One region of the Vibrio kasasachensis genome, then DNA from elsewhere that is predicted to be linked to it. Evidence: riboswitches for the same ligand, from Rfam matches in the RefSeq annotation. Region 1 holds a riboswitch; the other holds the start of a gene.
What was found. Region 1 has a riboswitch for thiamine pyrophosphate ahead of thiB (thiamine ABC transporter substrate binding subunit). Riboswitches for the same ligand answer to the same signal wherever they lie in the genome.

Region 1 (7,756 bases):
ATGGGACTTTACGACAAGGCGAGAGCAATCACGGTATTCTATCTCAAGCCCAACGTCTTGGTCAGCATGAAACACCACCAGAATACGCGCTTTATGATCTTGGTACATACCCAGCCGTAATCAGTGGACATCAGGTCATATTCGGTGAGGTTTACCTGATTGATGATGTGATATTAAAAGCGCTAGATGCGTTAGAAGATGTCCCTGTGGAATATCGTCGGGAGTTGATTGATACGCCATTTGGACAGGCTTGGATATACCTTTATCAAGATGCCTCTTTGTTAGACGTGATCATTTCTTCAGGCGATTGGTGCCAGCGTATATAATCATAATGGTCCCTTTACAAATGCGAGGAAAAGCCAATGAAATGGAAAGTACTATTACTGTCTTTTATCTTGATTGGCTGTTCATCCCAAATCACACCCACGCTTCCCGACGATGCGTCAGCTTGGCAAAGCTATGGCGAAAAACGGGCAGAAGAGGGCTATAGACTTCAATCTGAAAAAACGCTATTAGCCCACTCATTATCCGGGCAAGTACCCGCTGAGTTGTATCAAGCCTATTTAGATGGTTACGAGATAGGTAAGGAAAAATACTGCGGGCAAAATGCGCGCATGCTCGGGCGCATTGGTAAGCCATATCGTGGAATCTGCGATGATATCGATCCGTTTTTTCAATCGGATTATAATAATGCCCTTAGACAGTGGTAACTCATACCTAAGAAAATAGAAGCCAGCAATGCTGGCTTTTTTGATGTCAGGAATGACTGGTTTACTTCTGAGCGCGTTGATAAGACTCTAGAATTTCTTGACGAGCGGCTTCTGCATCTTCCCACCCATCCACTATCACCCACTTGCCGACTTCCAGTTCTTTGTATCGTTCGAAAAACTGTGAGATTTGTGCTTTTAACAATGCAGGTAGGTCATCAACATCTTGAATATGGTCGTACTCTTTTGACAGCTTGGTATGAGGTACCGCCACTATTTTCGCATCTTCTCCGGATTCATCCGTCATTTTTAGCACGCCAACAGGGCGACAACGAATAACAGCGCCAGGCATCAACGGGTAGGGCGTAGGAACCAACACGTCGACTGGGTCACCATCTAATGAAAGGGTGTGGTTCACATATCCGTAGTTACATGGGTAGAACATCGGAGCAGACATAAAGCGATCGACAAATATGGCGCCTGAATCTTTGTCTACTTCATATTTAATTGGATCTGCGTTAGCTGGAATCTCAATTACTACATACAAATCATCCGGTAGTGATTTCCCAGCGGGTACGTCATTTAAGCTCATGAGTTATATCCTTATATTTACTTGGTCAAAAATGCGTCTATTACCTTACTGGTAAATAGTGATCGATGTAAACAAACTGTTGTGAAATTTAGAGCTAAAAAAAGCGCCCTAAGGCGCTTTTCTCTATTACTCGGTGTCGCGATATTTTTCGATAAACTCTTCGACTTTGCTGACCATGTTCTTCGAACCAACCACAAATGGCACACGTTGATGTAGTTCAGTTGGTTTAATATCCATGATACGAGCAACGCCGTCTGATGCAGTACCGCCAGCTTGCTCAATGATATAAGCCATTGGGTTGCACTCGTAAAGCAGGCGTAGTTTTCCTTGTGGGTAGTTCTGTGTACTAGGGTAAAGGTAGACACCACCCTTCAATAGATTGCGATGGAAATCGGCAACAAGAGAACCAATATATCGAGATGTATACGGGCGATTACTTGCCGAGTCATTTTCTTGGCAATATTTAATGTATTTTTTAATGCCGAGAGGAAAACGGAAATAGTTACCTTCGTTGATTGAATAAATCTGACCATCTTTTGGGACCATCATATTTTCATGCGATAGACAGAAGGTACCCAAAGAAGGATCGTAGGTAAAACCGTTTACTCCGTTACCAGTGGTGTAAACCAGCATGGTTGATGAACCATAGATAACGTAGCCAGCAGCGACTTGCATGTTGCCTGGTTGCAGGAAATCTTCTTGTGTTGGTGGGGTGCCAATCGGTGATACACGGCGGTAAATTGAGAAAATGGTGCCAACAGAAACGTTCACGTCGATATTGGATGAACCATCAAGAGGATCCATCAATACAACATATTTTGCGTTTTTGTTGAGCTCTTTATTAAATGCGACAGCTTCATCTTCTTCTTCACTGGCAACACCACAAACTTGATCACGAGCCTCTAAGGCGGCCTTGAACTTATCATTAGCGTATAGGTCAAGTTTTTGCTGCTCTTCACCTTGTACGTTTTCTGCGCCTACAGATCCTGTGATATCCGCAAGACCAGCTTTATTAATTTCTCGGTTTACAATCTTAGCCGCTAAGCGAATAGAAGAGAGTAACGAAGAAAGGTCGCCACTTGCGTGAGGGAAGTCTGCTTGTTTCTCAACGATGAATTCGCCAAGGGTGCGCATTCCAGACATGATATTTCCTTTTTTAAGTTTAGCTATTGGGGCTTAATAACTGATGGGCTTTCGGCGAAGCCTCATCGGTTTTGTTACGTTCGATAGGTTGAACGAATGATTATTAGGTAAGTGTAAGTCGTATATCTTTTTATGGGTAATGAAGTAACTGATTGAGATCTCGTTTTATTTACTTGCTGGATAAGGAGTCTCATGCCGTAAAATGAATGGCTAAATACTCATCAAATAAAGCGTTTTAGTCGTATTAGCGTGATCAAAATGGTTCGCTTTTGCTGCTATTGTCGCCATAATGAGTCGGTAATTTTCGCGTAGAACAAGGTTAAGTTTATGCATATTCATATCTTGGGGATCTGTGGCACCTTTATGGGTGGTGCGGCAACGTTGGCTCGTCAACTTGGTCATAAAGTCACAGGTAGTGACGCAAACGTTTACCCTCCCATGAGTACAATGCTTGAAGCTCAAGGTATTGAAATTATAGAAGGTTTCGACCCTTCGCAATTAAGCCCTGCACCAGACCTAGTGGTCATTGGCAACGCGATGAGTCGCGGCAATCCGTGTGTGGAATATGTACTCAATAGTAACCTTCGTTATACCTCAGGACCGCAGTGGTTACAGGAGTTTTTGTTGCATGACCGATGGGTACTTGCGGTGTCAGGTACTCATGGTAAAACCACCACCTCAAGTATGTTGGCTTGGGTATTAGAAGATTGCGGATATCAGCCAGGTTTCTTAGTGGGCGGTGTATTAGGTAATTTTGGTATTTCTGCTCGTTTAGGCGAAAGCATGTTTTTTGTGGTGGAAGCTGACGAATACGACAGTGCTTTTTTTGATAAGCGTTCAAAGTTTGTTCATTACCATCCGCGTACTTTAGTCATCAATAATCTTGAGTTTGATCATGCAGACATCTTCGACGATCTTGAAGCGATAAAGCGTCAATTTCATCATTTAGTGCGCACGGTTCCGGGCAATGGTCGCGTCCTTTCACCGAAGAAAGATCAGGCGATTGAGGATGTATTAGCGCGTGGTTGCTGGAGTGAAAATGAGTTCACTGGTGAGCAAGGTGATTGGCGAGCAGAAAAAGTGAAAAAAGATGGCTCAGAATTTCATATTTTCTTAAAACAACAGCAAGTTGGTACGGTAAAATGGGGTTTGGTTGGCGATCACAATGTTGATAATGCATTGATGGCGGTTGCTGCTGCACGTCACGTTGGTGTTGCGCCTGATCTTGCCTGTGAAGCTCTGGGTAAGTTTATTAACACAAAGCGTCGTTTAGAATTTAAAGGCACGGTGAATGGCGTGTCGGTTTATGATGACTTTGCTCATCACCCAACGGCGATTGAACTGACACTAGGTGGATTACGTAACAAGATTGGCGAAGATAAAATTATCGCGGTTTTAGAGCCTCGTTCTGCCACCATGAAACGTGGAGTACATAAAGACACGTTAGCCGCTTCGCTTCACAGTGCCGATCAAGTTTTCCTATACCAACCAGATAGCATTGATTGGTCGGTGGAAGAGGTAGCGAAACAGTGCCGCCAGCCAGCGAGCACCAGTGCTAACATTGATTTATTAGTTGCAGAAATTGTCGCAAGCGCAAAGTCCGGAGATCACATTTTGGTGATGAGCAATGGTGGCTTTGAAGGTATCCACGACAAACTATTAGCGAGCTTGGCGGAATAAATAGCATGACAAAGCACAGTGACAAAGCGATCACATTGGCGTTTACCGGAGCTTCAGGGGCGCCTTATGGTTTACGTTTATTAGAATGCCTGCTAGCAGCAGACTTCCAAGTCTATTTACTAATATCGTCAGCTGCGCGAGTTGTGATGGCTACCGAGCATAACTTAAAGCTCCCCAGTGGTCCTGACGCTGCAAAGCAAGCACTGGTTGAGCATCTCAACTGTGACCCTGCTAAATTAGTTGTCTGCGGTAAGGATGACTGGTTTTCACCAGTAGCTTCAGGCTCTGCCGCACCAAAACAGATGGTGGTTTGTCCTTGTTCCGCGGGTAGCGTTGCTGCGATTGCCCACGGCATGTCCGATAATCTGATTGAACGCGCGGCAGATGTGGTAATGAAGGAGCGCGGGCAGTTATTGTTGGTGGTACGTGAAACCCCGTTCTCTACGCTGCATTTAGAGAACATGCACAAGTTGTCGCAAATGGGGGTGACTATTATGCCTGCCGCGCCAGGTTTTTATCATCAGCCTAAAACCATCGAAGATTTAGTCGATTTTATGGTCGCGCGCATCTTGGATCATCTTGGTGTTGAGCAAGGTCTGGTACCACGCTGGGGCTATGACCAACGCTTATAGCAATCTCAATTGTTTAGCTGTTCAATTTTCTAGCGATTGTATATAGCTATTGATAGGTGGAATGATTACAATCCATTCCATACTCATCGGGGAGCAAAGTGGTAGAACACTAGCTGAGATCGACATTTTGTCGGGACCCGTGGACCTGAACCAGATAATGCTGGCGTAGGAATTGAGTCAGGATAATTGATTATTACGGAAAATTAAGCCTCGACCTCAAACCTGTGCCGCTCAACTTCGGAGAGCGAACAGTGAAAACCACTCTAACAGCCCTAGCGATCGCAAGTGCTTCTTTTTCTGCTTTGGCGGCAGACAATACCTTAACCGTTTATACCTATGATTCCTTTGCTGCAGATTGGGGGCCAGCTCCCGCGGTCAAAAAAGCGTTTGAAGCTCAATGTGGTTGTGAGCTTAACTTTGTTGCTTTAGATGACGGTGTTTCTATTCTAAATCGCCTTCGATTGGAAAACGGCAAGAGCAAAGCAGATATTGTGCTAGGTCTTGATAACAACCTAATGACAGAAGCAAAGAATACCGGTTTGTTGACTGCGCACTCAGTTGATACCTCGATGGTGACGATTCCGGGGGGCTGGCAAGATAAAACGTTTGTGCCATATGACTTTAGTTACTTCGCTTTTGTTTACAACACAGAGAAGCTGACCAACCCACCAAAGAGCTTAAAAGAGTTGGTTGAACAGCGTGATGATTTGAAAGTGATTTATCAAGACCCACGTACATCAACACCAGGACAAGGCTTTATGCTATGGATGAAATCAATCTATGGTGATGATGTCTCACAAGCTTGGCAAAAGCTGGCAGGTAAAACGGTAACGGTCACCAAGGGCTGGTCAGAAGCGTACTCTATGTTCTTAAAAGGTGAGTCTGATATGGTGTTGTCATACACCACTTCACCGGCTTATCACATCATTGCTGAAGATGATAAGCGCTTTGCAGCTGCGAATTTTGCTGAAGGTCACTACACCCAAGTTGAAGTCGCTGCGAAAGTTAAAGGCTCTAAAAACGAAGCGTTAGCTGATCAATTTATGCAGTTTATTTTGAGTGACGGTTTCCAATCAGCAATGCCGACCGGTAACTGGATGTACCCAGTCACCGATATTAAATTGCCACAAGGTTACCAATCACTCACTGTGCCTGACAAAGCGCTAAGCTTCACTTCCGATGAAGTGGCAACGCAACGCAAAGCATGGATCCGTGAATGGCAAAATGCTCTAACGCGCTAAGGTGTTTGTTTGAACCGTACGCCTAAAATAGGGTTTTGGGTCGCGATGTTTATCGCGACCTTTGTCTTCTCAGCCCTTGCCGCTCTGTTTATGGCGGCACCTTCCCTCAACGTGTTGCAAGTGTGGCAAGACCCGTATTACCGCCACGTCACTCAGTTCAGTTTTTACCAATCATTGTTATCAACGCTGTTAAGTGTAGGTTTAGCGTTGCCGGTAGCACATGCGTTGTCTAAACGCGATTTCAAAGCGAAAAATTTGCTACTTAAGTTGTTTAGTTCGACGCTAGTTTTGCCAGTGTTAGTTGGCGTTTTTGGCTTACTCGCCATTTATGGTAATTCAGGGCTAATGGCTGATTGGCTTGCTCAGTTTGACCAAGCGTTGCCCTTTTCGATCTATGGACTAAACGGAATTTTACTCGCGCATGTCTTTTTCAATTTACCTTACTCGGCGAGGTTATTGCTGCAATCATTGGAAGCTATCCCACAAGAACAACATAAGTTGTGTGCGCACCTTGGCATGAGCCAGTGGCAAAAATTCAAATGGGTTGAATGGCCGAGATTAAGACAGCAGCTTCCCCATGTGTCAGGCTTAGTGTTTATGCTTTGCTTTACTAGTTTTGCCACGGTAATGGCGTTAGGCGGCGGTCCAAAATCAACCACCATTGAGCTTGCGATCTACCAAGCAATTAAATTCGATTTTGATTTACAAGCCGGTGCTTTGTTAGCTATTTGGCAAATGTTGCTGTGTGGTATTTTAGCGTTAGCAATCCAAAAATTAGCAAAGCCTGTTGCGGTCACTGCGGGGGCGACCACAACGCAGCGTTACTTGGTTAAAGATAATCTTGCTTGGCGAGTGTGGGATGGGGCATGGATAACCTTAGCAGTACTGCTGGTGGTTCCACCATTGTTCATGGTGGTGATAAGTGGCATGAACATGGAAATCATTCACGTGTTGTCGGATGAGCGTTTTTGGCTGGCATTATTTGCATCGTTAAAGGTTGCGATGGTGGCGAGTGTCATTTCTCTTTCGGCTGGGATTGCGATTTTAACCACCAGTCGTCGTTTACGTTTAAATGCGAGAAATAGCCGCGCCGATCAAATTGAATTGTTAGGCACCATTATTTTAGTGACTCCGGGATTGGTAATTTCAACGGGTTTATTTTTACTTCTACGCAATTTTACCGATGTGTTTAGCATGGCGTTTTTTATTGTAATAGCGGTCAATGCGTTGATGGGATTACCGTATGTGATCAAAACGTTATCACAACCGATGTTACAGATTGAGCAACAATACCAGCATCTAGTAGCAAGTTTAGGCTTACGCGGCTGGCAGCGCTTTAAAGTCGTCGAATGGCGAGGATTAAAAAAACCAATGGCTCACGCGTTCGCCCTCAGTTTTATGTTAGCAATTGGTGACCTTAGCGCAGTGGCTTTGTTTGGTGGGCAAGAGTTTAGAACGCTGCCACTTTACTTGTTTCAACTGCTCGGTAGCTACCAGATGGAAGCCGCAGCGGTGGTATCACTAACGTTACTTATTTTGAGCGTGGTTTGCTTCACATTGATAGAAAAACTGTTTAAATCGGATGCAAAGGTGAATGATGCTAAGCGTTAATCGAGTCCATTATACTTATCATAACGAGCCGTTTGATTTTGATCTTAAGGTTAAAGCGGGCGCTATTCTCGCGTTGATGGGACCAAGTGGCGCAGGTAAGTCGACTTTGCTGGCTTTGATGGCCGGTTTTATTGAACCGCTCAGCGGCGA
Region 2 (7,756 bases), on a different contig from region 1:
GTTGTACCAACTGTTTATCACTCATAATGGATTTAGGCTGCAATCCTCCCGCGCAAGGTCGCAAGCGAGGGAATGAAATGGAGTAGCGAGTTTGCCAATATGTACGCTCGAGATAGTTCAAGTGTGCGGCAACATAAAAGCAATCAGTGCGCCAATCATCTAAGCCAATCAAGGCTCCTATTCCAATTTTATCTATTCCAGCCTTGGCCAGCCTATCCGGCGTTTCCAAACGAAACTCAAAATTGGTTTTATTGCCACGCAAGTGATGTTGAGCGTAAGTGGATGGATGATAGGTTTCTTGATAGACCATGACAGCATCAAGCCCGAGAGTCTTCAACTCTGCGTATTCATGCTGCTCCAAGGGCTGAACTTCCATTGCCAAATAGTTAAACTGAGATTTGATAACCGGTAGCACCTCACGAAAATAATCCATGCCAACCTTTGTTTCATGCTCGCCCGTTACCAGTAAAACACTATCAAATTTCATCTTCTTGATAGCTTCGATCTCAGCTTCAACCTCTACTTGATTGAGCGTACGCCGTCTAATACGGTTCTCCATTGAAAAACCACAATAGCTACAAGCATTAGCGCAAAGGTTTGAAAGATAGAGAGGAATATACAACGACATGGTGTTGCCGAAACGCTTTCTAGTTAGAGCGTAAGAAGCTTGTGCCATCTGCTCTAAGTAAGGTTCCGCAGCCGGTGAGATAAGAGCTTTGAAGTCCTCTAAATCTCTTTTTGGTTTGGATAGCGCACGCTCTACGTCAACAGACGTTTTGCTTAGAATCGCTAACGAAATATCATCCCAATCCAACTGTCCAAATTTCTCAATAAAACTCATATTCTATCTCACTGATCTAAAAATGAGGTTAACGGACTTGATGCAACAGCATGGGAAACCTGACCAGCTAGACCAGATTCGAAGGCCATACGCCCGGATTGCACAGCCAATTTGAAAGCCTCAGCCATCGCAATTGGATTGCTTGCTGCTGCAATGGCAGTATTAACGAGTACTGCATCAGCCCCCATTTCCATGGCTCTCGCAGCATGCGAAGGCGCACCAATACCTGCATCAACAACCACTGGCACTTTTGCTTGATCAATGATTATTTCTAAAAAGTCATGTGACGCAATTCCCCTATTTGACCCAATCGGGGCACCTAGAGGCATAACTGCAGCACAACCGACCTCTTCCAATCGTTTACACAACACAGGATCGGCATGGCAATACGGCAGGACAACAAACCCATCTTTGACCAATTGTTCTGCTGCCAATAATGTTTCAATTGGATCTGGCATCAGGTACTTAGGATCAGGATGAATTTCTAATTTAAGCCAATTAGTTCCTAGAGCCTCTCTTGCTAAGTGAGCAGCGAAAATCGCGTCTTGTGCATTCTTTGCTCCGGAAGTGTTTGGCAACAAATTAACGCCGAATTCAACTAAGGGCTTAAGAATGTCATCGTTGCGATCATTTATATCAACCCGTTTAAGAGCCATGGTGGCTAACTGTGACCCAGAAATACGAATCGCTTGTGCCATTAGTTCACTGTTGGCAAACTTACCCGTACCCGTGAACAAGCGAGATTGAAAAACTTTGTCTGCAATTTTAAGCATGGTCTACCCTCCGGCAATCGCTTGAAATAGTGATATAGCATCACCTTGGTTTAACTGTTTAGTTTGCCATTCACTTTTTGGTACCACTTGATTGTTGATTGCGAATACACAACCTTGGTCAGGCAAATCGAACTCAGTAATGATCTTCATTAAACTAATATCAACTGCGACTACTTGCGGTTGCTGATTAATCAGTATCGTCATGGTGGTCATTGTCCCTCTCCCAGATATGCGCTTTCCTTACTACTGCATACCAAACATTGCATATCCTGTGTGATTGAAATGCTCTGCCAAAGCAGCGTTTTTCCGTCAAACAAATGCAATTGGCCGGTAGCCACGCTGAATTTTTCAAGAGCCAATTTTTGTATCGCTGCTATAGCTTGGTAATTACCTAAAGTACCGACAATCGGTCCGATAACTCCCATCTGGCTACAAGATTGACCATTTTTCAGCTCATCGAATGGGTACAGACAGCGATAGCAAGCGGTTCCGTTTACATAATCAAACACAGCAAACTGCCCCTGCCATCCTATTGCTGCCGCAGAAATCAAAACTGTTTTTTGCTCAAAGCAAACTCGGTTGATCATCTGACGTGTCGCAATGTTATCAGTACAATCAAGTACGACATCAGCAAGCATCACCTCTAACTCAAGTTGTCTTTCATCTAAGCGATGATTAAGGGTTCTCAGTCGTACATCTGGATTGAGCGCAACTAATTGCCCAGCGATAGCATCAACTTTCTGCTTACCAATGTCACAATGCCGATATGCCACTTGCCTTTGTAGGTTGCTGCTTTCTACGCAGTCGTCGTCAACCAACACCATGTGACCAATACCTGCCGCCGTCAAATAGAGAGATGCAGCACTCCCTAACCCCCCACAACCAATTACTAGCACATGAGAGTTAGATAGTCGTTGTTGACCCTCTTCACCAAATTCAGGTAGTGCAATTTGCCTTTGGTAGCGAGTAAACGCTTGATCAGTTAGCACGAGCGCGCTCCTTTCTTTCCCCATTTTCCTGCATTATGCTGGCAAAACGCTGTAGAACTTGGGCTGGGTTATCCGCTAAAGTTATTGCTCGAACGACCGCAAGGCTTGAAACACCGCATGACCAAACATCGTGTGCATTGTTCAAATCAATACCACCAATCGCGATGGTAGGATATCCGTAACGGACCTCACCACCATTCAAATCCTGATCTCCATAAGGAATTGTGTCGATTAACGCTTGATACAGCGAAAGACGAACTAACCCTTGTGGCTTTGATGGCATTTTTTTGGTCGTGGTGGGGAATATATGCCCAAGTGCTATATAGCTTGGTTTAAGCTGTATAATTCTCAATAGTTCATAGTATCCATGTGTCGATAGTCCAAGCTGAACATGTGCATCACGTAACTTCTCAAGGTTAGAGTGTTCCAAATCTTCCTGACCTAAATGCACACCAAATGCCTGATACTTAATTGCAAATTGCCAATGATCGTTAATAAACACTTGTGCTTGATACTCTTTACCCAATTTAATCGCGCCGGCTATTTGCGACTCAAGATCTGAAGTATTCGGATCTTTAATTCTTAGTTGCAGTGTAGTCACACCTAATTTAAGTAATGCCTCCACCCAAGCAACATTATTAACTACAGGGTAAAGACCAAGACTCGAACGGTGCAGTTCACCAAAGGAAGGCATGTCAGTTTGCTTAGACCAACCGACAGCAATTGCCAAACGGCTGTCTTGTATAATCGGTCTAGGAAAGTTTTTATAATTAGATGGCCATGTTTCACGTGAAACATTCATTTTTGCCCGAGCGAGCGTTAACCCATCTTCAATTGGAAAGCCGAGACTAAGTAAGGCAACTAACCACGATAGATGACTCTTTGCATCAAGATGTTCCGTGTGATTTTCTGTCGATAAAGCTCGAGTTTCACCGCTTAAAGGGTGCAACCATACATCAAGTAAAGAGTTATTATCTTGCCACCCGATAATGATTTGGTTGCGACGCATTGACTGGTTACATGGTGTTATACCACTTGTGTAGCTCAAGTAAAAATCACAACCTTCAATGTCACTTGACCATAAATCTGAACCAATAGATAACGACGATTGTTCAATCACCACTTGGATATATTGAGATGGGCTAACACCCAACTCAATCTCGTTAATTACTAAGCCTTGCAGCTCAGCGACTAGCAATGCATGTTGGATCTCACCAGTTAACACTATCTGTTCAGAAGGAACGAGTATACGTACCATCACTATTCCACCTCGGTTGTAACCGCTGGGTGGTATAGCTCAGAACCCGTTGCGCGGAACTCTTCTGATTTTTGACGCATACCTTCTAAAGGATCATCAAGCATCTTAATTGATATAGCTTGATCTGCTGCCACCTGTTTAGTGTCTTTCGCATATTCACGAACTTCTTGTGAAATCTTCATTGAGCAGAATTTAGGACCACACATCGAACAAAAGTGCGCTACCTTGCCTGACTCTTGTGGGAGCGTTTCATCATGGAAAGTTCGCGCAGTTTCAGGGTCAAGAGATAGGTTGAACTGATCTTCCCAACGGAACTCAAAGCGTGCTTTTGACAATGCATTATCACGGACCTGAGCCCCTGGGTGCCCTTTCGCAAGGTCAGCAGCATGAGCGGCGAGCTTATAAGTAATTAAGCCTGTCTTTACATCTTCTTTGTTCGGTAAGCCCAAGTGCTCTTTGGGTGTTACGTAACACAGCATGGCACACCCGTACCAACCAATCATTGCAGCACCAATCCCAGAAGTAATGTGATCATAACCTGGCGCAATATCCGTGGTTAATGGACCCAACGTATAGAAAGGCGCTTCATGACAATGTTCTAGCTGAACGTCCATGTTCTCTTTGATCATGTGCATCGGCACATGCCCTGGACCTTCGATAATAACTTGCACATCATATTCCCAAGCTACTTTGGTTAATTCACCTAAAGTTCGAAGTTCAGCAAATTGCGCCTCATCGTTTGCATCGGCAATCGAACCAGGACGCAGACCATCACCTAGAGAAAGCGCAACGTCATACTTGGCACAAATTTCACAAATTTCACGGAAATGGGTATAAAGGAAGCTTTCTTGATGATGAGCCAAGCACCATTTCGCAATGATTGAACCACCGCGAGAAACAATACCTGTCACCCGCTTTGCCGTCATTGGTACATAACGTAATAACAAACCGGCATGAATAGTGAAATAATCAACGCCCTGCTCTGCTTGTTCAATTAACGTATCACGCATTACTTCCCAATTAAGAGCTTCTGCTACACCATTCACTTTCTCCAGAGCTTGATACATAGGAACTGTACCAATTGGTACAGGGCTATTACGTAAAATCCACTCACGTGTTTCATGAATATTTCGACCTGTTGATAGGTCCATGACCGTATCACCACCCCAGCGCGTTGACCAAACTAACTTCTCAACCTCTTCTTCAATAGAAGATGACACTGATGAATTGCCAATATTCGCATTGACCTTAACCAAAAAATTGCGCCCGATAATCATCGGTTCTGACTCTGGGTGGTTAATATTAGAGGGTATGATAGCGCGCCCTTCGGCGACTTCCTTTCGAACAAATTCCGGCGAGATATCTCTAGGTAGATTAGCCCCAAAATTTTGCCCTGCGTGTTGCTGATTCAGTACCTCATCACGGTATCGTACCCTACCCATATTCTCGCGGAGGGCTATATACTCCATTTCGGGAGTGATGATGCCCTGACGAGCATAATGTAATTGAGTGACTCGCTTACCAGTCCTAGCACGTTTTATACGTGGTAAATTGCCATAGCGAAGATCATCCAACGTTTCATCCTCTAAGCGCTGTTTAGTATAAACAGAGCTCACTTCATCTAAGGTTTCTGTATCTAACCGCTCATCAATCCACTGCTCACGTAGTTTAGGTAAGCCTTTATATAGGTCGATGCTATGATCTGGATCGGTATAAAATCCAGAGGTATCATAAACGTGAATAGGTTCGTTCGGCTCTAAGATCGGCGCGTCTTTAGAACCACCGATCAAACTGTCTGCTAGAGAGATTTCACGCATTGGTACACGAATATCAGGACGGGAACCCTCAACATAGACTTTACGGGAATTGGGGTACGCTTGTACCGAGAGAGTGTCTATAAACTGTTTTGCTTCCAGTCTCGCTTGCTTGCGACTCGACATAGCATTTTTCCTTATTCATTTTATTTAAATGGGATAAAAATGCTTGGCGGAACGATGTTACAAGAGGTATCGAATAGCAGGTGTGGAACACCTAGAACGACATCGATATTTTGATAGGTATACTAGAGAGACGAAGCTTACTCTAGTAGTAATATCTTCTCTTGTTCCCTTCGCAGGTATTAGCCTGATCAGGTTCAACGGATCCCGAATTAACGGTCTCAGCCAAATGGCACTCCGACAAGTGAAGCAAGTATAAGCAATTGGAAAGCCTAAACCAAGCGGACCAATTAAAAATTGCTAAATAATTGTTAACTTTTTATCAATAATTGAAAACCTAACCAAGCCGCAGAAATACTCAAAACCACATTGAGTAAGACATTAAGCCCCATTTTGAAAAATGCGCCTTGCTGCATTAGCAATACATTATCCATTGAAAAGGTTGAAAATGTGGTCAATGCGCCTAAAAATCCTAAACCAATAATTTGACGCCACGGGTCAGTGGCAATAATTTCGTTTTCAAATGCCGCAATCAACAGGCCCATAGCGAATGAACCGACGACGTTAACTGTCAATGTTCCATACGGGAAGCCGCGACCAAAAAGTGAAACACAAACTTCGGAGATTAGATAACGTGAACATGCACCAAAAGCGCCACCTAGCGCGATAAAACCCAAAATGGAAAGCTGCCCCATAAATCCCCCAAATCTTAAAGTGACTACATTCTAGTCAGAAAACACTCATATAAACACCGCTACAACTATAAATTCCAGCAGATATTACATCGTTCTTTATTCTAGAATGAAAAAGTTACAGATGTCACTTAAGACACTCTATAACGGGAAAATAGATAGTAGTGGATACGTTGAAATAGAATGCCCTTAAAAGAGCACTGATAGCACTAAGTTAAACTTTGTCATATAGGGTAGGAATCGTAGCTTTTACCCTACGTGGTGAACTGTAGAAGCAACAATCTGACATTAAGATAAAGACTTAGCTGTAATTCAAAGCAAATACGCAGTCTAACGCTTAGTGTGGGTTTGAGGTTTAGATTGACGATCAATATATGGCTAAAGTGAAGAGATTCGAAAGCTTCGCCCAACTCGTACTTTTTGGTATATGTGGGATCCGCTGCTCTGTTAACTCACTCTCCAACTACAAAAACCTCTAGGCGTAAAAAAGCCCCAGCATTTCTGCTGAGGCTTAGTATATAGCAGGGGTGGAGAGATTCGAAAGCTTCGCCCAACACGCACTATTTTGGTATTTGTGGAATCCGCTGCTTTGTTAGCTCGCTCTCCAGCTATAAACCTTTAGGCGTAAAAAAGCCCCAGCATTTCTGCTGAGGCTTGATATATGGCAGGGGTGGAGAGATTCGAACTCCCAACACGCGGATTTGGAATCCGCTGCTCTGCCAATTGGAGCTACACCCCTAGAGAAACTACACTTTATCATACTGTAGATTCAAAAAAACCCCGCTAATAGCGAGGTTTAAATAATGGCGGAGTGGACGGGACTCGAACCCGCGACCCCCGGCGTGACAGGCCGGTATTCTAACCAACTGAACTACCACTCCGCAGTGGAATACTCGTTATTTATAACAAGTGTTCATAATTTAAAGCCTGGCGATGTCCTACTCTCACATGGGGAGACCCCACACTACCATCGGCGCTATTGCGTTTCACTTCTGAGTTCGGCATGGAGTCAGGTGGGTCCGCAACGCTATGGTCGCCAAGCAAATTCTTTAATTCGGAAAGCTGGTTTCTCTAAAATAGAGAGTAAAATTCTAAATACACATTCAATCGTTCTTGCATTGAGTCCACAAAACCCCTTGGGTGTTGTATGGTTAAGCCTCACGGGCAATTAGTACAGGTTAGCTCAATGCCTCGCAGCACTTACACACCCTGCCTATCAACGTTCTAGTCTCGAACAACCCTTTAGGGCACTTAAAGTGCCAGGGA

Region 2: another riboswitch for thiamine pyrophosphate. It lies ahead of thiC (phosphomethylpyrimidine synthase ThiC); the one in region 1 lies ahead of thiB (thiamine ABC transporter substrate binding subunit).

Annotation. Positions count from the first base shown of each region.
Region 1 is NZ_JAKJTB010000021.1:71,797-79,552, reverse strand. Features, by position in the region: gene L4C38_RS17330 (gamma-glutamylcyclotransferase family protein) at 1-326, shown strand, start outside; gene L4C38_RS17325 (DUF2799 domain-containing protein) at 363-710, shown strand; gene ppa (inorganic diphosphatase) at 772-1,299, opposite strand; gene fbp (class 1 fructose-bisphosphatase) at 1,426-2,442, opposite strand; gene mpl (UDP-N-acetylmuramate:L-alanyl-gamma-D-glutamyl-meso-diaminopimelate ligase) at 2,770-4,122, shown strand; gene L4C38_RS17305 (flavin prenyltransferase UbiX) at 4,128-4,754, shown strand; TPP riboswitch at 4,832-4,943, shown strand; gene thiB (thiamine ABC transporter substrate binding subunit) at 5,006-5,995, shown strand; gene thiP (thiamine/thiamine pyrophosphate ABC transporter permease ThiP) at 6,005-7,606, shown strand; gene thiQ (thiamine ABC transporter ATP-binding protein) at 7,593-7,756, shown strand, end outside.
Region 2 is NZ_JAKJTB010000022.1:86,115-93,870, forward strand. Features, by position in the region: gene thiH (2-iminoacetate synthase ThiH) at 1-841, opposite strand, end outside; gene L4C38_RS17825 (thiazole synthase) at 850-1,614, opposite strand; gene thiS (sulfur carrier protein ThiS) at 1,618-1,827, opposite strand; gene L4C38_RS17835 (HesA/MoeB/ThiF family protein) at 1,824-2,603, opposite strand; gene L4C38_RS17840 (thiamine phosphate synthase) at 2,593-3,864, opposite strand; gene thiC (phosphomethylpyrimidine synthase ThiC) at 3,864-5,801, opposite strand; TPP riboswitch at 5,950-6,048, opposite strand; gene crcB (fluoride efflux transporter CrcB) at 6,110-6,493, opposite strand; tRNA gene L4C38_RS17855 (tRNA-Trp) at 7,153-7,229, opposite strand; tRNA gene L4C38_RS17860 (tRNA-Asp) at 7,295-7,371, opposite strand; rRNA gene rrf (5S ribosomal RNA) at 7,416-7,531, opposite strand; partial or broken rRNA gene L4C38_RS17870 (23S ribosomal RNA) at 7,638-7,756, opposite strand, start outside.